DNA from 4 places in the Paenibacillus allorhizosphaerae genome. Region 1 is predicted to be linked to each of the others. Evidence: riboswitches for the same ligand, from Rfam matches in the RefSeq annotation. Region 1 holds a riboswitch; each other region holds the start of a gene.
The links. Region 1 has a riboswitch for ZMP and ZTP ahead of ACFQI7_RS07620 (bifunctional folylpolyglutamate synthase/dihydrofolate synthase). Riboswitches for the same ligand answer to the same signal wherever they lie in the genome.

Region 1 (4,626 bases):
ATCGCCGGCCTGGAGCTGGGATGGCAAGGATCGCAACGGCGCTGCGCTGAAGCCGGGATCTTATTTTTTAAGACAAAAGGAAGGCGCTCATCTGCAATATACGATCATGAACGGATCATCCGAAATTCAGATGCATCAATTCAATCGCAGCATGGCTAACGGGATCGCCGGTTTCGACATACGCCCTCTCCCTTAAATGAAGCAAGGCTGCCGAGCTAAGAATATGGCCGGCAGCCTTGCTTTGCATATAACCGTATCAAACGTCGAAGTCCGATTGCTGCAACAAGCCACAGCCTTATTGTGGGGAAGCGCTCGGGTCAAAAGCCTTTATATGATTCCACCTTATATAGTATCCACGATCGGACATCGGAAATAAGGTACAGCGTCCCGGAAACCACGGCAAGGTCATCTTTCTTTGTTACATCATAAAGCAATTTCAGCGCGTTCTTCCATTCCGGCTCCACATACATCCGGATTTGCAAATGATGTTCATCGGCGATGCGCCGCGCCAATTGAAGTAGATCGTTTGCAGGCATCTGATTCCGAAACGCCGGTTCGGTAACAATAAGCGTATCGACTAACGGTAACATGTGCTTGAGGTATTCCGTATGCTCCTTCGTATTCAGCATGCCCATCATCAGGTTCAATCGATTATATGAATAGATCGTACGCAGTGCATCCGCGAGCGTCTGAGCTCCTTCCGGATTATGCGCTCCGTCAAGTACGATTCGCGGTTCGCTGGAGACCATCTCGAGCCGGCCGGCCCACTCCGTTCGGGCTAATCCTTCTTCGAGCCCGTACAAGCTTATGCCGTGCCCGGCCCGCAATACCTCCAAAGCCATGAGCGCAACCGACGCGTTCTTGAATTGATGCCGTCCGTTCAGCCAGATTTGCAACCGTTCACGGCGCCCGAACGCGCTCCGGAAGTTGAAAACTTGCTCGTTAAGCTTGGAGGATACCTCCTCAAAATCGAAATCCCGCTTCAACAAATACAGTGGGGAACCTTGAGCTTCACTACGCTGCCGAATGACTCCGATCACTTCTTCCTGCTCCACGCTGCTTACGACAGGGATACCGCGCTTGATAATGCCGGCCTTCTCGTAGGCAATCTTTTCGAGCGAGTCCCCCAATACGGCCATATGGTCATGACCGATATTCGTTATGACGGAAACGAGCGGCGTAATGACGTTCGTCGAATCCAGCCTGCCGCCTTGACCTACTTCCAGGACGACGAAATCGGGCCGAACTTGGGAAAAATAAACGAATGCCATACAAGTCGTCACTTCGAACATCGTAGGGTGACCAAGATCGGACTGCGCGACCTCATCCACTAAAGGCTTCAACCGATTCGTAATCGCAAGCACCTCGTGCTCGGGGATATCTACGCGGCTGCATTTGATCCGGTTCGTGAAACGTTCAATGCATGGCGAGGTGAACGTTCCTACCGAGTACCCGCTTCTTAGAAGCATCTCTGTCAAGAACGCACACGTCGAGCCTTTGCCGTTCGTACCGGCGACATGAACGAATGACAGCCCGCGTTCCGGATGCCCCAGCTTATCGAGCAGCATGTCCATTCGTTTCAAGCCCGGTTTGATGCCGAAAGGAACGATCCCCTCAATCCAATTGACAGCCGTAGAAAAGTCTTTGAAATGATCCATACGTGCACCTCCTAGAAAATAAAAAAGCATTCGATCCGAAGATCGAACACTTTGCCCAGGCGTACGGCTTTGTCCGTATGTGCTCCCTCGTGGTTCACCACGTTTACGCCAGTCGCACATACCAAATATTTACTCTTATTATAGTCGACCGGCTGCAATAAGCAAGGCTTTTTTCAAAGCGAGCCTCGTTCGGTTTCCTTTCATTCCCGTAATCAAATGTGTTTCTTCGCGACGATGGCGATTTCATCAGGCAAATACGATTTCATTGTACTGCCCTGCACTTCCGTTTCGACCATGCGTTCTATTGTAAAACCGGCTTCGGAAATCGCATTGACGATATCGGCCATCGTATGAAAAATTATTGACGGTCGGCTTGTTCACATTGACACCGAACCTTCTTCCGGCTGCGGTTGCGTCAAATCGATAGTAATGCGGCGCTCTGTCGTGATAACGGCGCTTAATCTCCAGCATTCCGTTATTTTCTTGCAACAACTTGCTCAACGGATGCACTCCTGCATATAATACGCGTCCCCCTGGTTTCAACACCCTGTACCATGTCTTGAACGCTTTCTCGATGTCTTCGTACCAGACCAAATAGGTGGCGTAAACGATATCGTAGGCGTCATTCGGGATGGGTGGCAAGGTTTGGGCATCGGCTACTTGAAAATCCACGTCCAAATCCATGATTGCGGCATTTTTCTTAGCGATTTCGATCGCTACTTCGCGAATGTCGCACGCCGTCACCTTTGCGCCCAAATTTGTCCACGTGAATGCTTGGCTGGCATCGCAGGCACAGCAAGTGTCGAGCAGTCGAAGTCCCCGAACATCGCCCAATAGACGAAATTCAAAGGAATCGTCCACCCCGCCTTCGGCAAAAAACTTGTAATAATCGGGCCTGTCTTTCAGAATCGCTTCCATGTATTCCGGGTGGTACGCATCCCACTGCTTTTGGATCATGAGGAGATGGTCGTTTTCTTTCACAAGCTTCACTCCTTCCAGTGGGATTATTATACAAACATGACGCTGCGTACCAGTAGAGAAACTTCCGTTTGAGGTTAAACTTTACCCGTGCATGTTCGAAGCAGGAGCAGTCTTCCCGCCAGTCAGCGCCTTATTCGCTGACCATTCTATACATGAGAATCAAATCGATATAGCTGCCTGAGCCGAGCTTGATTTGCCGCATACGCCTGCCCTCCTCCAGAAAACCAAAACCTTGATAGAGCCGGATCGCATGCTCATTCGTAGAAAATACCTCCAGTCCGACTTTTTCAATGACCGGGTGAGATTCAGCCCAACCCAGCATAGCGGAAATCAATAGCTTTCCAATCCCTTTTCCCCTCCACTGACGAAACAACATCATGCCAAATTCACCATAATGAGCTCGCCGCTGCAAGGAGGGTGTATGAAAAACGAGCCAGCCGGCGACCTCGCCGTTCACCTCAGCGACGATGAACAGTTCCTTTTCGCTTCTGGAGATTTTATCGATTAAACCGCGGTAGCTTTCTTCCGAATTGCGCAATTCATGAGGCTGCGTGATGACAAATTCGTTCTCGTCCACAACCGATCGCTGAATATGATAGGCGTTCAAAGCATCTGCGGGCGCTGCGGACCGGATGACAACGTGCTCTCCCGTTGACAGGATCTTTTCAATAATCGGGATCGTGGCCATGGTTTTCACTCCCTTTCATTCCTATCGATCGGTCGCTATCTTACGGGGTATTTCCGGTCGAATCTAACTGAAACGTGTTGGTGATACCTCCAGGTTACTCGAACAGTTTATTTTATTCATTCCCACTCCGGTTCAAGTCCTCGATAAGGTACAGTAAAATAAAAATATCCGCCATTATAAAATTCCCGGTAACAAAAAAAAGCCTTGGTGAGAGAATGTCACCAAGGGCAAACGATTCGTTTCGTGAGTGATATTGATTCACAATACCGGCTACAGCACTGAGTCAATATCTATGCAGCCGACCCGTAAAAACCCGCTTTCATCCTCATAAGTAAACGCCACCTTGCTGCTGTCGGGACTGAACGACGGATGGGGATGGCCGGGATGATGCTTCCAGCGGTCGATCTCGCACAGAACGGCGGACTTGCCGTTCCGTACGTCGGTTAGCACGATTCGGCTTCGCGTCCCTCCAGGTCCCGTATCCGATACGGTCCAGCGCCCGTCGGGGCTAACGGCAGCGTGCCAATGGACATGCTCGCTGTTGACGCAGCCCCAGCGCTCCCCGTCCTTCGTTACGTAATATATTCCTGTCGGAGTCAGCGGACTGACTCCGTATTTGACGAAATACAATCGCTCGCCGTCATGCGACCACATTTCGTGGCCTACGCATTCGCCGACCGTGCCGTCATCCAGCCGCTTCTGCTTGAAAATATTGTCCGCCTTGCCTGTCTTCGCATCGACAACCCAGATCCGGTCCGGTATGTGCTCGGTCGCTCCTTCATGCGCGTAGAAGATGAGACCGGATAGACCGGATTCACCATGGCGTGGCTCGCTATCGGAAACGGCTTGGCAAACAACGGGTCGATAGCAACGCGCCATTCGCCGGTAGGAACGTCGATTGATAATACAAGCGTGTGCTCCTCCCGGCTGCCTATGACCGATACGGTCATGCAATCGTTTGAGATCGACACGGGACCGACCAGTTTCATCTCTTCATCGACCGTACATATTTCGCGAACGTGAGCACTGTTGTAATCGACGGCAAGAATTTTGTTGCCGACGCAGTAATAGTAATGATCGTCGGACGCGGATGTCCCCGCCTCGTACGGAACGTTCTCGGCCAAAACCTTGCTGCCGCCGGTTTCCGTATTGTACAGCACGTACCGGCATCGGTACGTGTCCGGATTCACGTTCGCCGATACGATCAGGTCGCGGCTGTTGCTTCTCCACGAAGAAGCGGTAAAATACCCGTGAACCGTATGGGATTGTTCGCTGCCGACGGAATGGATCGTGCGGCCG
Region 2 (4,626 bases), 190 kb from region 1:
GAAGCCATCGCCTCAAGCATTTTCACTTCATCGTCCACCAAAAGTAAAGTTGTTTCCATCTAAATCCCACTTCTTTCTGCTGTTTTTACTCGTATTATAGCTTTATTTTTAAGCGAAAATTGGATCACCATGAAAAAAGGATATGTTCTCCACAAGTTCTCAACATTGGCTTGATAAACTGTGTTTGAGCATGGGAGGAACGCGCTAGCAGGGTGTACTTAAATAGAAAATTCAACCTATTCGTTACCAAACGAAAGAGAGGCGAAAGATGAATAATCAAAGAATAAACCGTAGTGGTACGGGAGTTGGAGATCTTACGGAGGGTCTAGGGGTCAATTCTCCTCTCGTCCTCAGAGCACGTATCGTCTTTAAACTGCTGGCATGGATATTTGCCGTTTTCATTTTGATCCAAGTGTTTCTCGCCGGCCTCGCATTGTTTTGGAATTCAGACCAATGGGCAAGTCATGCGGGGTTTTCCAGATTTTTAATATTTCCCCCGATCCTGATGCTCGTCACTTCTTTCATCGCCCGACTGCCGGTCTCCATTCGTCTGTATAGTGCAGGTTTGATTGGCATGCTCATCCTGATCGTTGTCAGCGCCAATTTATCGTCGGAAATGGGATATTTATCGGCTATTCACCCGGTAATCGCTCTGATGTTGTTTTGGGGAACGATGTCCATCGCACGGAAGACCGATGCCCTCATTAAAGCAAAATAGCAAGAATGTAATTGTTCTATATGGAATGTCCGGTTTCCTTGTTCTCTTTATTTTTATTCCAAGACAATGATCAAAGACAGCAAGGAACTTTTGATTTAGCTGAGTTCTGCACAGTTATTGCTTACAGACGAGTGTTCTGATAGTTGGAACGTCTACGCCAGAAAAGAGAATCTAGGAGGAGAAAGAATGGCCCCTATCAAGGTACGTTACATTGTCGACGATGTAGATGCGACAATCGCATTCTACACACAGCATCTTGACTTCATTGTCAAAGCACATCCTGCACCCGGTTTTGCCGTTTTGCAGCGAGGTGACTTGAATCTTCTTGTGAATGCCAAAAATGGTCAAGGTGGAGCCGCTCAAGCCATGCCGGATGGGCGAAAACCGGAACCCGGCGGCTGGAATCGGATTCAAATCGAGGTCGATGACCTGGGCGGCTTTGTCGAGACCCTGCGTAAAGCAGGCCTACGCTTCCGCAATGATATTGTCACAGGTTTTGGTGGTAAGCAGATCTTACTAGATGACCCAGCAGGTAATCCTATCGAACTCTTCGAGCCTCCAAGCAAATGATGGAAGGAACATTATCTCATTTGTATCTAACTATCAATTAGAAGAACAAGAAGTGATTGCTCGTTTTTGTTTTTCTTATATGTATAAGCTGATATATATTCAGTTTGCAAAAAACAACAAAGAGGAGTAATTAACAAATGAAAAAGAAGCTAGTTTCATTCGTAATCCTTTGTACACTTCTACTTGTGCCAACTATTGCCTCTGCTGAAGTGACCAACGGTTATGTCGGATTCGGATTCACACCCGGGCGACTCGGGGCCATCGTGGCCGCGGTGTTGGGGCTGGTCAGCGTGGTCATCGGAGGGCTGTCGCTGGCCCGCTCCTCCGGTCGTTTCGGCACCGGCAACGGGCGAGCCGGGGCCATCGCGGCTGCGGTGGTGGGGCTGATCGGCATAGTCCTCGCTGGGCTGCATCTGGCCAACTCCACCGGTTGTTTCGGCACCGGCAACGGGCGAGCCGGGGCCTTCGTGGCCATAGAGGTGGGGTTGATCGGAATGGTCCTCGCTTGGCTAACTCTGGCCCGCTCCTCCGGTCGTTTCGGCACCGGGAATGGGCGAGCCGGGGCCATCGTGACCGTGGTGGTGGGGCTGATCGGCATAGTCCTCGCTGGGCTGTATCTGGCCAACTCCACCGGTTGTTTCGGAACCGGCAATGGTCAAGCCGTGGCCATCGTGGCCATAGAGGTGGGATTGACCGGCATGATCCTCGCTGGTCTAACCCTAGCCCGCTCCCGCCGCATCGGCTGACCCAACCATGGTGCCCCGTGTTGTGGTTCCTGCCCTTCCTTTTCCTGGGCGTATTCCGGTGGGCGCAGGGGCGATCCAATGTTAGCATATTTAGCCATGCGCTCACCCCATCCCTTTTTTTTCCTACAAACTATTCGGAATAAGAGATGGCGTGTGGTGCGAGAGAGTTATTCCGCTACCTGAGATTTTAGAGACTTGATTTCTTTCAAAATCTCATCAGGAAGCGGTTCATTCATCAGTATGTTTATTATGGCTTGATGGGAACCGACTTTCTTTAAATAAGAAAGCAATAGTTTCGCTTTTTCTTTCCTGTTCATAAGGGCATAAGCGACATACCATGCTTCAGGACTGCCGACGTGAATACCGTTCCATCGGGAAACGGGAAGAGACGGTATTCTGCAAAGGCCTTTGCGGGTATAGATTGAAAATCGTCCCGTTATTTCCAATTGGGGATCATCGTCATGAATCAATAGCTTATACTCGGAAGCAAATGGATAATCGCCACTTATGATTTCTTTGACTTCGAAATTTTGCAAAGCTTCCAAGACGCGGTCTTTAGGTGCTTCGGTCATAATGTCCCAGTCACGAACGATTCCGGTTAAACCAAGGCTATGAAGTAATCCGCTCCCGCCTAATGAGTATTCCAAGTGAAATTGTTCCAATTTTTCAATGACAACCGCTAAATTTTTAATATCCGGCAACATGGCTGCACCCTCCTAACCGTTGATGTGTGTTGATACAATCGAAAGATTTCCGAAACCGCGCCTGATTCTTGTCATCCTCTCCCATAAAATAATAAAAGTATTCAGTCAACAAGACCGAATACTTTGCCCAGGCGTACGGCATATGATCATATGTGCTTCCTCGTGGGACTCCACGTTTACGCCAGTCGCACACATCAGATTGTCCTAATAATCTACCAGAAGTTTCAGATGATTTCAATAATGATTTGAGAATAGTCTCAGCAATGAAGGACAAGCCTGTAGCGTGATCGCGTTCGTTCATAGCTTTGAAACGTATGATTGAAATTTATTTATCGGACTTGTTAAGTAACGCGTGTTGAATGGCATCTATATTATATGCTTGCTAGCGTTATTCAATAAGAGGAGGAATTGGTCTGAACAGTTTGCGACAAGGTCTAGTCGGTGAATACTTGTTTGACGGCAGCGCTGATGATACCAGCGGCAATGGTAACCATGGCAGGGTGGAGGGTGCGGTTTTAACCGCCAATCGTTTCGGGGAAGCCGGCCGGGCGTATGCTTTTTTCGGGAAGGGAGAATATATCGTTCTGGATCCGCCGCCTTCTCTTCACGCCCAAGCGTTCTCCATTTCCGTCTGGGTGAAGTACGACCAGAACGCAGTGATGGAATGGTGGAACAATGCTATCATTTCTCAAGACGATAACGGCCTTCTGACTGGTCATTCGCGCCGCGTATTTCAATTGAGCACAACAGGGGAGTTCGTTACCCTGCATCTCTTGATGCAAGCACCCGATGTGGCTGGCAAACAGCCTATTCAACGCGATGTTTGGTATCATATCGCCATGGTATATGACGGGTTTCACTACAAGCTGTACATGAATAACGAATTGCAGGATAAGCAAGCCGGATCGTTCAGACCAAACGCAGAAGAGCCGGTCTATTTCGGAAAAAAGAACTCCGACGAACCACGTTTTTGGTTTCATGGAGCACTGGATGATATTCGGATGTATAACAGAGCGCTCTCTAGGGAAGAAATTGCAGAGCTCTTTACCGAAGGCGGGTACAAGGGGGAGCCTGGATTGGCAGCGGCAGGAGCAGCGGCGGCGAAGAGGGAGACAAGCAACTTTTTGAGTAAAAAAACATTGGAGCGTGAACGGTTCAATTGGAATGATTGTTACAATTCATTTGCGCTAGCTTTGTATGGTGCGATGAGATACTCGAACAAGTCTATCCCATTGTCGCAGGCATTGGTATATACAGGACAGGCCTTCGCCATCAACACCGATTCGAACGTTATGCCAATGGATGTGTTCGGGGACGGGAGTCTGCTCAAAACCGCACTGCACAACCTGGGCTTCGACATGGAAGTGCTTGCGGCTAATATGTATGGCGGCGAGTGGGACGAACATACTCACGATAAGGCGCTGGATATGGTTCGCGAAAGTGTGGAGCGCGGTATCGCCGTTGTTGGATTTAACCTTGATAATTACGAGCACGGGCTCATTTACGGGTATGATGACGAGCGAAGAATCTTGAATATTCACGATATCAATGCACGGAATGGCGGAGAACTTTCTTACGATGATTTCGGGCAACGTTCAAGAAACGGTACGCCGATCGATCCGGAAATGTTTGTGCTGGCTCTCAAAGCGCGGGACGAAATTCCGCACTTGAACGTCACGCGATACACCGACAAAGAAGATGCTAGTTATCGGAAAACATTACATACGGCGCTCTCTCTTGTCATTCGCCATATCGAGGACGAGGGACAGAACGGAGAAGGGCGCAAGAACGGGATCGCTGCCATTGATGTGTGGATCAAGGCTTTTGAAGCGGGAACGGCACACCGGTTCTTCACGAGCTACAATTTGTTATGGATCACATCTTCACG
Region 3 (4,626 bases), on a different contig from region 1:
GCCGCGATGATATGCATCAACGGACCGCCTTGGGAACCCGGGAATACCGCTTTGTCGATCGCGGCAGCCCACGGCTTGCGGCACAAAATCATCCCGCCGCGCGGACCGCGAAGCGTCTTGTGCGTCGTCGTCGTTACGAAGTGCGCGTGCGGCACCGGATTCGGGTGCAGACCGGCAGCAACAAGGCCCGCGATATGCGCCATATCCACCATGAACAGCGCGCCTACGTCGCTTGCGATTTGGCCGAGTGCTTCGAAGTCGATGATCCGCGGATAGGCGCTGGCGCCGGCTACGATCAAACGAGGCTTATGCTTGAACGCCGCTTTGCGAACGTCCTCGTAATCGATGCGGGAATCTTTCTCGCTAACGCCGTATGCTACGAAGTTGTACAAAATACCGGATGCATTGACCGGACTGCCGTGCGTCAAATGACCGCCGTGCGCCAGGTTCATGCCAAGCACCGTATCTCCCGGCTGCAGCGCCGCAAGGTAGACGGCCATGTTCGCTTGCGCACCGGAATGCGGCTGCACGTTGGCATGGTCGGCGCCGAACAATTGCTTCGCGCGGTCGCGGGCGATGTCTTCCACGATGTCCACATACTCACAGCCGCCGTAATAACGCTTATTCGGGTAGCCTTCCGCATATTTGTTCGTCAGTACCGTCCCCATCGCCTGGAGCACCGCTTGGCTGACGAAGTTTTCAGATGCGATCAACTCGATTTTGTCGCGTTGACGGCCGAGCTCGAGGTTCATCGCCTCGACGATTTTCGGATCTTGGTTACGCAAATGTTCCATGATGTTTCAATTTCCTCCCCATAATGAATGATCTATGTGTTATTCGCAAGCACCGCTGGATTCCGGAGCCTGCTGCTCATACACTGCTCTTGCGCCGCCGATCAGCTTCGGCCGGGTGAAGGCTGCGGCGACGGCCGCTTGTCCAATGGTTCGAACCCGAGGTCGGAACGGAACCGCCACCCGTTTCAAATGCATGCCGATCAGCGTGCCGCCAATGTCGATGCCGGCGTGCGCCTGCACCGTCTCTACGACGACCGCATGGCTCAAATGCTTATATGCGTAAGCGGCCATGGAACCTCCGGCTTTCGGCACCGGAATGACGCTGACTTGCTCCAATCCGTACCGCTGCATCGCTTCCCGCTCCATGACGAGCGCCCGGTTCAAATGCTCGCAGCATTGATATACCGGATAAAACCCGCATTCCGCTCGAACGGCTTCCACCGCGTCATAAATATGCTGTGCAACCGTCTCGCTTCCGGACGTGCCGATATGCTGCCCGAGCACCTCGCTGGTGCTTGTCCCGATGACCACCAGTTGGCCCCGCTCCAAGCGTCCTGCCTGCACAAGCTCGCGAACGATCTGCTCCACTTGCGTGCGAATGTCCGTCATCGCGTTCTGCTCCCTGTACAAGTAACGTTACGATTGGACTGCATATTTGTCTTCCAGCGCCTTCACTTTCCCTACGCGGTTTTTGTGGCGTTCGCCACCTGAAAAACCGGTCTCCAGCCAAATTTTGACGATCTCCTCCGCTACGCCGGGGCCGATGACGCGCTCGCCAAGCGATAGCACGTTGGAGTCGTTATGTTCGCGGGTCGCTTTCGCCGAAAACAAATCGTGAACCAAAGCGCAGCGAATGCCCGGCACTTTGTTGGCGGCAATCGTCATGCCGATGCCCGTTCCGCAAATCAAAATCCCTTTGTCCGCCTCGCCGGATGTGACCTTCTCGCATACGATCGCCGCATAGTCGGGATAGTCGACCGACTCGCTGCCCATCGCTCCGTAATCCTGCACTTCATGTCCGAGCGATTCGATGAACGGCTTGAGCACATCCTTTAAGCGGTAACCCGCATGATCCGCACCCATTGCAATTTTCATATTGTTTTCGCCTCCCAGCTATATGCAACTGCACACCGACGCTGCGGCGGTTGCAATTGTCCAATCATTTGCAACTGCGGCTCCGTGACAATGGCAGTTGACGATCCATACCACTCTCATTATAACCGAAACCGGGCATTTTAGGGCAATAACGCAAAAAGAGCATGACACATGCGGAGATCCGCATTGCGATGCTCTTTGCCCAGGCGACCGGCCGTATGTTCCGATGCTCCACTGTGGTTGCTTCCACTCGTCGCCAGTTACATCGGACCCTGAATTGTTATACGCTTATCATAGCCGATTCGGCGTTCGCTGTAAAGCCTATCTTCCCGTAGCGAACGAGGAGCGGCGAATGTCAGTCCAATGCTTTGAGCTTTGCCGTCAGCTTGATAAGGCAAGCCTCGATTTCTTCCGCACACTTGCGGTAGGCGTGCAGCGGCCCCCCGAACGGATCGGCAATATCCGGCGACGGAAGCTCTCCCCCTAAAGTTCGCAGCTTCGCCTGCTCCGCTTCCGAGATCGGTTGCGCCAACGCTTGTTTCAGCTGCAGCTCGGTCACGAAGCTTTCCAGCTCCGCCAGTTTGGCCGTTTCTGCCGGATCGTCGTGCACATATTCTTTCAGCGTGAAGATTTTGTCTACCGCCGCCGGGTACAGCTGAATCGTGTGCCTTTTATGCGAAGAAGTCATGGTCAAGACGAGATCCGCCCATTCGATCAACGGCTGAGACAAAAAAGTCGAATGCCTGGGCCCCTCGGCTCCACGCTCCTTCAGTACGGAAGCCGCATGATCGGACGTCGGCGTTCCGTCGTAAGCCGCCACTCCCGCAGAACGCACCTCGTATCCGGTTAAATTTCCTTCCGCCAGCAGCTTTCGCAAAATGCCTTCCGCCATCGGGCTTCGGCAAGTATTCCCGGTACATACGAACAAGATCCGGTTCATCGGTTTCTCCCACCTTTCTTACGGATTGCATCTTGCTTTCCCTGTATAACAATCCTGTAGCCCTCCTCGTGATCCGAGAAGCTTTGTGTCCATGGCAAGAAGCTGCCGCGCACCGAAACGTTATTTTCGAAGAGCCCCGAATTCGGGCGCTCTTCTTATTTTACCCTAAAATGGCCCATTTATGGGCCAGTCTTTCGCGGGGTTACAATAAAAATTTAATGCCGAAGGCGAGCAAAATAACGCCGCCCAGCGCCTCGCCATATTCTCCGATCCATTGCCCTACGCGCCGCCCGAGCATCAGTCCGATCACGGACATGAGGCCGCCCATCGCTCCGAACATCAGCACAGTCAGCACGGTATCTCCCGCGAACATGCCGAGGGAAAGGCCGACGGAGAAGGAGTCGATGCTGACGCTAAGCGAAAACAAAATGAGTCCCCAAAAGCTGCGGTGATCCACGGAACGAAACTCATCCGAGCGGAGCGAGCTGTACAACATATGGGCACCGAGCAGGACGAGCAGGATGCCGCCGCAAAGCGTCGCAACTTGTCCAAGCAGCGCGCTGATATAGCCGCCCATCAGGATGCCGCCGAGCGGCAGGATCATATGAAAAAGAGCGATCACTGCGCTAATTTTCAATACATCGAGCTTGCGTACCCCTCTCATGCCGATGCCGAGTCCCAGTGACAGCGCATCCAGACCAAGGGCCGCGGCCATGAGCCAAATGGTCACGAATTGCCCCCATACCAGCGGCGATGTCCAATCCATGCTTCCCCTACCCCCTGTCCTGTTCCTAACCAACATATGCGGACAAGGGGCAAAACATGCTTGCATCGCGGAGCGCCTAAGGGCCTATATGCGAACGATCCGGCCGCCGGCCGCTTTGCGCAGCCGGTTCATGACGGCGGCGCCGATGCCCTGCTCGGGGCACGCCTCCGCGGCGATGAAGCTGACGCCGGCTTCATCGAATTCGCGCAGCGCGGCGTAGAGCCCGCGCGCGACGGTGTCCAGGTCGCCGAGCGTGCCGCAGGCGACTTCATGATCCGCGCGGAGACGGCCGGCGTGTTCACGGTACGTGAAGACGCCGGTGCGCTCGCCGCGCGAGCGCGCTTCATCGAGCTCGCGCTGCATGCGAGCGAGCACCGGTTCAGCGGCGCCGCCCTGAACGAGCACCATCGCGCCGCGCGGAGCGTAGTGCGCGTATTTCATCCCGGGCGCGCGCGGCGCCTCGGGCTCCTGCTTGTGTTCGTCTGCCGAAGGCTCGAGCACGGTGACGTCCGGCAGCGCGGCGCGAAGCTGCGCTGCGATGATCCCGCCGGGCCGCAGGATGTGGAGGGCGCCGTCCGCGCCGAATTCGACGACGGTCGATTCGAGCCCGACGCCCGTCGGCCCGCCATCCACGACGCCGGCGATGCGGCCGTCGAGATCCTCCAGCACGTGTGCCGCATGCGTCGGGCTGGGCCGTCCCGAACGGTTCGCGCTAGGGGCGGCGACGGGACATCCGCTAGCTGCGATCAGCTGCAGCGCGACCGGATGGTCGGGCATGCGAAGCCCGACCGTCGGCAGCCCCGCGGTGACCAGCGGGGACAGCACGCCGGGAAGCACCGGCAGCACCACGGTGAGTGGGCCCGGCCAGAAGACGTCGAGCAAACGCGAAACGGCCTCATCCGGCGGGGCGGTGAGCTCCGCAAGCTGAGACCTTTCGGCGATGTGAACGATTAGCGGGTTGTCGGACGGTCTGCCTTTCGCCGCGAAGATCGCCGAAACCGCCTCCGTATTGGCGGCGTCGGCCCCAAGGC
Region 4 (4,626 bases), on a different contig from region 1:
CCTTTGGCGTTTGATCGGCGAATGCGTCCCACAGCTCTTTGAGCGATGTGGTCACGGCGATCGCTCCGGAACCGAGCGCCAGATCGACATCGCCGGGCGTCCGGATCAGTCCGCCCGCCAAGATCGGGATATCGATCCGCTCCCGCATTTCCGCAATAATATGGGGCATAATGCCGGGCATGACTTCGATATAGTCCGGCTGGATCTTATCGGATAGCTTGTAGGTCATATCCAGCGCGGTCGAGTCGAGCAGAAAATGCCGCTGGATGCCGAGGATTTTGTGCTTCTTCGCCGTCATCACCGCACTGGAGCGGGTCGAGATGATTCCTGCGGGCCGCATCGTTTGGCATACAAATTCGATGGCGTAATCGTCATTTTTCAGTCCGTTGATCAGGTCTACATGTACAAGCAGCTGTTTGCGGTGCTTTCTTACAAGCTGCCCGATACTGGCCAATTGCGCAATATGGCTGTCGAGAAGAACGAGCGTCGTGTAGTTGGACGACATCAGATGCTCCAAATCCTTCATTTTCCGAATCGCCGGTAAAACCTTTTGGCCGTGAAAGTGGGAACTTAGCAAGCATGCCACTCCTTCGGGGTAGGTAGTTTGACTTTATCATATCCTGTCGAACGGCAACTGTAAATCCATTCCCGCCGTTCGACCCGTTCCCCATGAGGCGGCAACCGTTCTTTCTTGGCCCCCGAAGCTGCATATTACGATCGACCCACTAAGTCAAGTCGGCTCATTTCAGCCGGGCTGCCTGCCGTGGCGGATCTTCCTCTCCTTTAGCCTCGGTCTTCCTTCAACCGGCCGATCACCATCGCTTGAACGGCTTCTTTCCTTGAGCGGATCGCTTCCATCCGTTCATTCGCCATATCTCGGAATCGTTGCCTTGTCTCCGAATTGCGGATGGCCGGTAAATTAATGTGCACGGTCAGCCACGCCGATTGCGCGGCGGCTTCGGCAAGAACGGCGCCGATGCCAAGATCGGACAGCACATTGGGATTGGCTCCTTCTTTCATCCCGTCGATTATTTGTAGTGTGTCAACGCAAAGACGAATCAATTCCAGCGGAATCTTCGTCGCTTGCTCCGCGGCTGCCGCAATCGCCTGCTTGCGCAGTTCCTTCTCTTCCGGTGATTGGTTCGGCAGTTTCAGCGCCTTCATGTAATGGCGGAACGAGTCCGCGTCTCCCGCCGCGACATGCTCACAGTCCGCTGCAACCGTATCCAGCCTGCGCGCCGCTTCCTTCATGCGCTCTTCCCATTCGCGGTATTTCGGACCGACGGACAGCTTCGCAGTCATCGCCCCCATGGCGGCTCCAAGCGCGCAAGCGACGGCGGCGACGCCGCCTCCGCCCGGCGTTGGCGCAGAGGAAGCTGCTGCCGTGAGAAAAGCGCCTATCGTTTGTTCAAACGGCCGATCCGCCTCAGAGATCCCGTGGGCCAGCTGACGCTCCATGCCGAGCATCAGATTATGGAACAGCATCATGGTCGTAACGCCTCCGACACCCCCGGGCACCGGACTCATTGCGGCAACGGCGTCTGCTGTTTCCACCGCCGTATCCCCTGTGATTCGCCCATCGTCTCCTTCGTTGATCCCTGCGTCCACGATGACAAGGCCGCTATGCGTCATATCCGGCGTTATAAGCCCCCTGCGACCCGCTGCGGCAAATAAAACATCCGCCTGCCGAATATGCCTCGCCAGATCCGGGGTGCGTGAATGGCACACCGTAACCGTCGCCTGCTCCCGGAGCAGCAGCTGCGCCAGAGGCTTTCCTACCGTCTCTCCCCGGCCGATGACGACCGCATGCTTCCCCGCAAGCTCGTAGCCGTAATGCTTCAGCAGCCGGATGCAGGCGAGCGGCGTCGCCGGGTAGATGCCGTCCGCGCCCGACTGCAGCGCCAGCTTGTTCACCGGCGTGACGCCGTCTACGTCCTTGAGCGGATCGATCGCCGCCGTCACGCTAGATGTATCGAGATGCGGCGGCAGCGGCAGCTCCACCATGATGCCGTGGACGGTCCGGTCGCCGTTCCATTGTGCAATGGCCCGCAGCAGCGCCGACTCCTGCACATCCGGCTCGAATTCGTGCAGCTCGAAACGGATGGCGAGCCGTTCGGCCGCCTTCCGTTTCGCTTCCGCGTAATAAGCCGAAGCCGGGTCCCCCTTGACCAGCAGTGTAACGATGCGCGGCTCATGCCCTCTCGCTTTCCAATCCTCCGCCTGCCTTGCAATGTCGGCCGCAAGCAAATCGGCCGGTTCCTTTCCTCTCATCCGCAATCCCATCCTGTGCGCCTCCTCTTTTTTCCTGAATCCATCATCGGAAAACAAAAAAAGTATTCGATTCCGAAGAACCAAATACTTTGCCCAGGCGACCGGCCGTTATCCCTTGCGCTCCCCGGTGGTGATCCACCTTTATCGCCAGTTGCGCACGAGTTCGTTGTTATCCCCATCATAGCGAAAAAAACGAATTTTGACAACATAGGTAATATAATAAGAAGGTCGAACCGTTCATTGAACTGGCAAAATTATGCGCGGCTGCAGCTACAAGATCCGCACGCCTTCCTTTAGCAATTTCATGTTGATATTCGAGTTTACCAGCAAGGGAAGCATTTCCATGCTGCTAACCATCGGGGACTGACACAGATGGCAGGTGGGTGCGTATGCAAAAGAAAAGTTGTCGCGCATCCAGCCTTTACAGCCTTCTTGTTCGCATGACCATATCATCGTATTTTCCTTTGGAACAGGCTCAGACGATCTTTTCTGAAAATACACGAATAACCCCTCCTTCTGATCTAAAAGAAAAACTGCCCTCAACACATTGTTAAGGGCAGTTTGATTTGGGCTATTACAGCTTTACAACATTTTCGGCTTGCGGGCCGCGGTTGCCTTGCACTACATTGAACTCTACGCGTTGGCCTTCATCCAGCGATTTGAACCCGTCGCCCGTGATGGCGCTGAAATGAACGAATACGTCATTGCCGCCTTCCACTTCGATAAAGCCGAAACCTTTCTCCGCATTAAACCATTTCACTGTACCTGTTTGCATTGTATTACCTCCAAATTTTATTTAACATGTACTTTTTATTCTTGAATCAAATAAAAAATTCACACATTGAAAAAGGCTCCATCGCACAAATGATACCCTTTGCAATATGTGAATTCAGGTTTCAAATATATGATAAGGTAATACTATCACACATATAAGCGAAAAGCAAATTGTTTTTTCATGTTTTTCGTAACCCAGACAGATCCCAAAAAAACAAGAACGCCGCAACCCGAGAGATTCCCCGGACAAGGCGCCATGTTCGCGTAACGTTTCTATGCTACGGGGACGTTCGCTTTCACGCCTTATCAGCTATATCCTGCGTATTTGCCTTGACTCGCCACATTATGTCCCATCATCCGCTTGGCTTAATAAAAATACGACCTTCTTCTCGTACGGGATCAGGTATGAACGTTCTACATACTGATGAATGTAGTACTCGTCTCTCGAAACGACGGATACTTTTTTATTCGATTCCGCATCCAGCGCGTTCAAGTCTTTATGAAGAAACAAGCAATTTTTATTGACGGTCATAAACAATCTAATTTGTCGCAATGTGTACGAGTGATCTACCAATAGTTCTTTCGGTACTTCGTTATAATTGTATACGACCATTCACGACACCTCCTTCCTGTATCCTTATTCAAGGGGACGAAAAAGTAGAACGAATAACTCTTTTTGTGCCGCAATGTTCGTTTATCTGATCTTAAATCTGAATTCCTTTTTATGAAAACAATTGCCGTCAATAAAAACGGCAACAGCGTCATGCTTTTTTATAACACCTCCGTAATCAATATACTGATTTCCGCGCCATACCGAGACCGGAATTTCCAAAAACATCGCATTGTCAAAATCGGCTGGGTCTACAAGCCATTCATTCTTTGTAAACATCAGCTTTCACCCTTAATATATTTTTACGACATTTTCAGCCTGGGGACCGCGTATGCTTTGCCCCACCGTAAACTGCACCTTTTGTCCTTCGACCAATGATTTGAATCCATCGCCGGTAATCGCGCTGGAGTGCACGAATATGTCGTTTCCTCCTCCGTCAACCTCTATAAAGCCAAAACCTTTTTCGTTATGAAACCATTTCACCGTACCTGTTTGCATATCGTATCCTCCCATGTTCGTTCTGCTTCACATATCGTAATAAAAAAAATCACACATAATAAAAAGTACCTTTCAGAAGACCGATACTCTTTATAACGTGTGATTTTCAGATACGCGAATATGATCCATTATAGCATCATTTTGGGAATAATCCAACGAAACAAAATTTGCTCAGCATCGTTTCCTGCCATTCCGAAAACCAAAGAGCCTTCTTCTTAAACTTTCCATAGCCGGAAAGGTTAAAAAGAAGGCTGGGTGCGGTTGATTCCTTAAACTGGATCCACAGCTTCGACTAATCGATCAGATTTGCAGCTCCCCAAGCTTGATCAGCTCTACTACTGCCTGCGAACGGCCTTTTACGTTTAGTTTCTGCATCACGTTCGAAATATGATTACGCACAGTTTTCTCGCTTATAAACAACTGCTGCGCGATATCTTTCGTCGTTTTGTCTTGTACCAGCAACTCGAAAACTT

Region 2: another riboswitch for ZMP and ZTP. It lies ahead of ACFQI7_RS08455 (hypothetical protein); the one in region 1 lies ahead of ACFQI7_RS07620 (bifunctional folylpolyglutamate synthase/dihydrofolate synthase).
Region 3: another riboswitch for ZMP and ZTP. It lies ahead of rpiB (ribose 5-phosphate isomerase B); the one in region 1 lies ahead of ACFQI7_RS07620 (bifunctional folylpolyglutamate synthase/dihydrofolate synthase).
Region 4: another riboswitch for ZMP and ZTP. It lies ahead of ACFQI7_RS20720 (cyclodeaminase/cyclohydrolase family protein); the one in region 1 lies ahead of ACFQI7_RS07620 (bifunctional folylpolyglutamate synthase/dihydrofolate synthase).

What each region holds. Positions count from the first base shown of each region.
Region 1 is NZ_JBHSRV010000001.1:1,733,066-1,737,691, forward strand. Features, by position in the region: gene ACFQI7_RS07615 (stalk domain-containing protein) at 1-196, shown strand, start outside; gene ACFQI7_RS07620 (bifunctional folylpolyglutamate synthase/dihydrofolate synthase) at 318-1,658, opposite strand; ZMP/ZTP riboswitch at 1,705-1,784, opposite strand; gene ACFQI7_RS07625 (class I SAM-dependent methyltransferase) at 1,905-2,639, opposite strand; gene ACFQI7_RS07630 (GNAT family N-acetyltransferase) at 2,770-3,327, opposite strand; gene ACFQI7_RS07635 (TolB family protein) at 3,598-3,981, opposite strand; gene ACFQI7_RS07640 (hypothetical protein) at 3,990-4,626, opposite strand, start outside.
Region 2 is NZ_JBHSRV010000001.1:1,921,366-1,925,991, reverse strand. Features, by position in the region: gene ACFQI7_RS08475 (response regulator transcription factor) at 1-59, opposite strand, end outside; gene ACFQI7_RS08470 (DUF6220 domain-containing protein) at 269-718, shown strand; gene ACFQI7_RS08465 (VOC family protein) at 905-1,288, shown strand; gene ACFQI7_RS08460 (DUF6223 family protein) at 1,426-2,034, shown strand; gene ACFQI7_RS08455 (hypothetical protein) at 2,202-2,738, opposite strand; ZMP/ZTP riboswitch at 2,857-2,937, opposite strand; gene ACFQI7_RS08450 (LamG domain-containing protein) at 3,161-4,626, shown strand, end outside.
Region 3 is NZ_JBHSRV010000012.1:18,465-23,090, reverse strand. Features, by position in the region: gene ACFQI7_RS29340 (serine hydroxymethyltransferase) at 1-794, opposite strand, end outside; gene ACFQI7_RS29335 (TIGR01440 family protein) at 834-1,403, opposite strand; gene rpiB (ribose 5-phosphate isomerase B) at 1,431-1,889, opposite strand; ZMP/ZTP riboswitch at 2,083-2,163, opposite strand; gene ACFQI7_RS29325 (low molecular weight protein arginine phosphatase) at 2,245-2,829, opposite strand; gene ACFQI7_RS29320 (manganese efflux pump MntP) at 3,032-3,595, opposite strand; gene ACFQI7_RS29315 (L-threonylcarbamoyladenylate synthase) at 3,680-4,626, opposite strand, start outside.
Region 4 is NZ_JBHSRV010000005.1:369,177-373,802, reverse strand. Features, by position in the region: gene ACFQI7_RS20725 (glycerol-3-phosphate responsive antiterminator) at 1-577, opposite strand, end outside; gene ACFQI7_RS20720 (cyclodeaminase/cyclohydrolase family protein) at 784-2,283, opposite strand; ZMP/ZTP riboswitch at 2,356-2,436, opposite strand; gene ACFQI7_RS20715 (cold-shock protein) at 2,542-2,772, opposite strand; gene ACFQI7_RS20710 (cold-shock protein) at 2,846-3,046, opposite strand; gene ACFQI7_RS20705 (hypothetical protein) at 3,389-3,658, opposite strand; gene ACFQI7_RS20700 (hypothetical protein) at 3,740-3,934, opposite strand; gene ACFQI7_RS20695 (cold-shock protein) at 3,947-4,153, opposite strand; gene ACFQI7_RS20690 (helix-turn-helix domain-containing protein) at 4,454-4,626, opposite strand, start outside.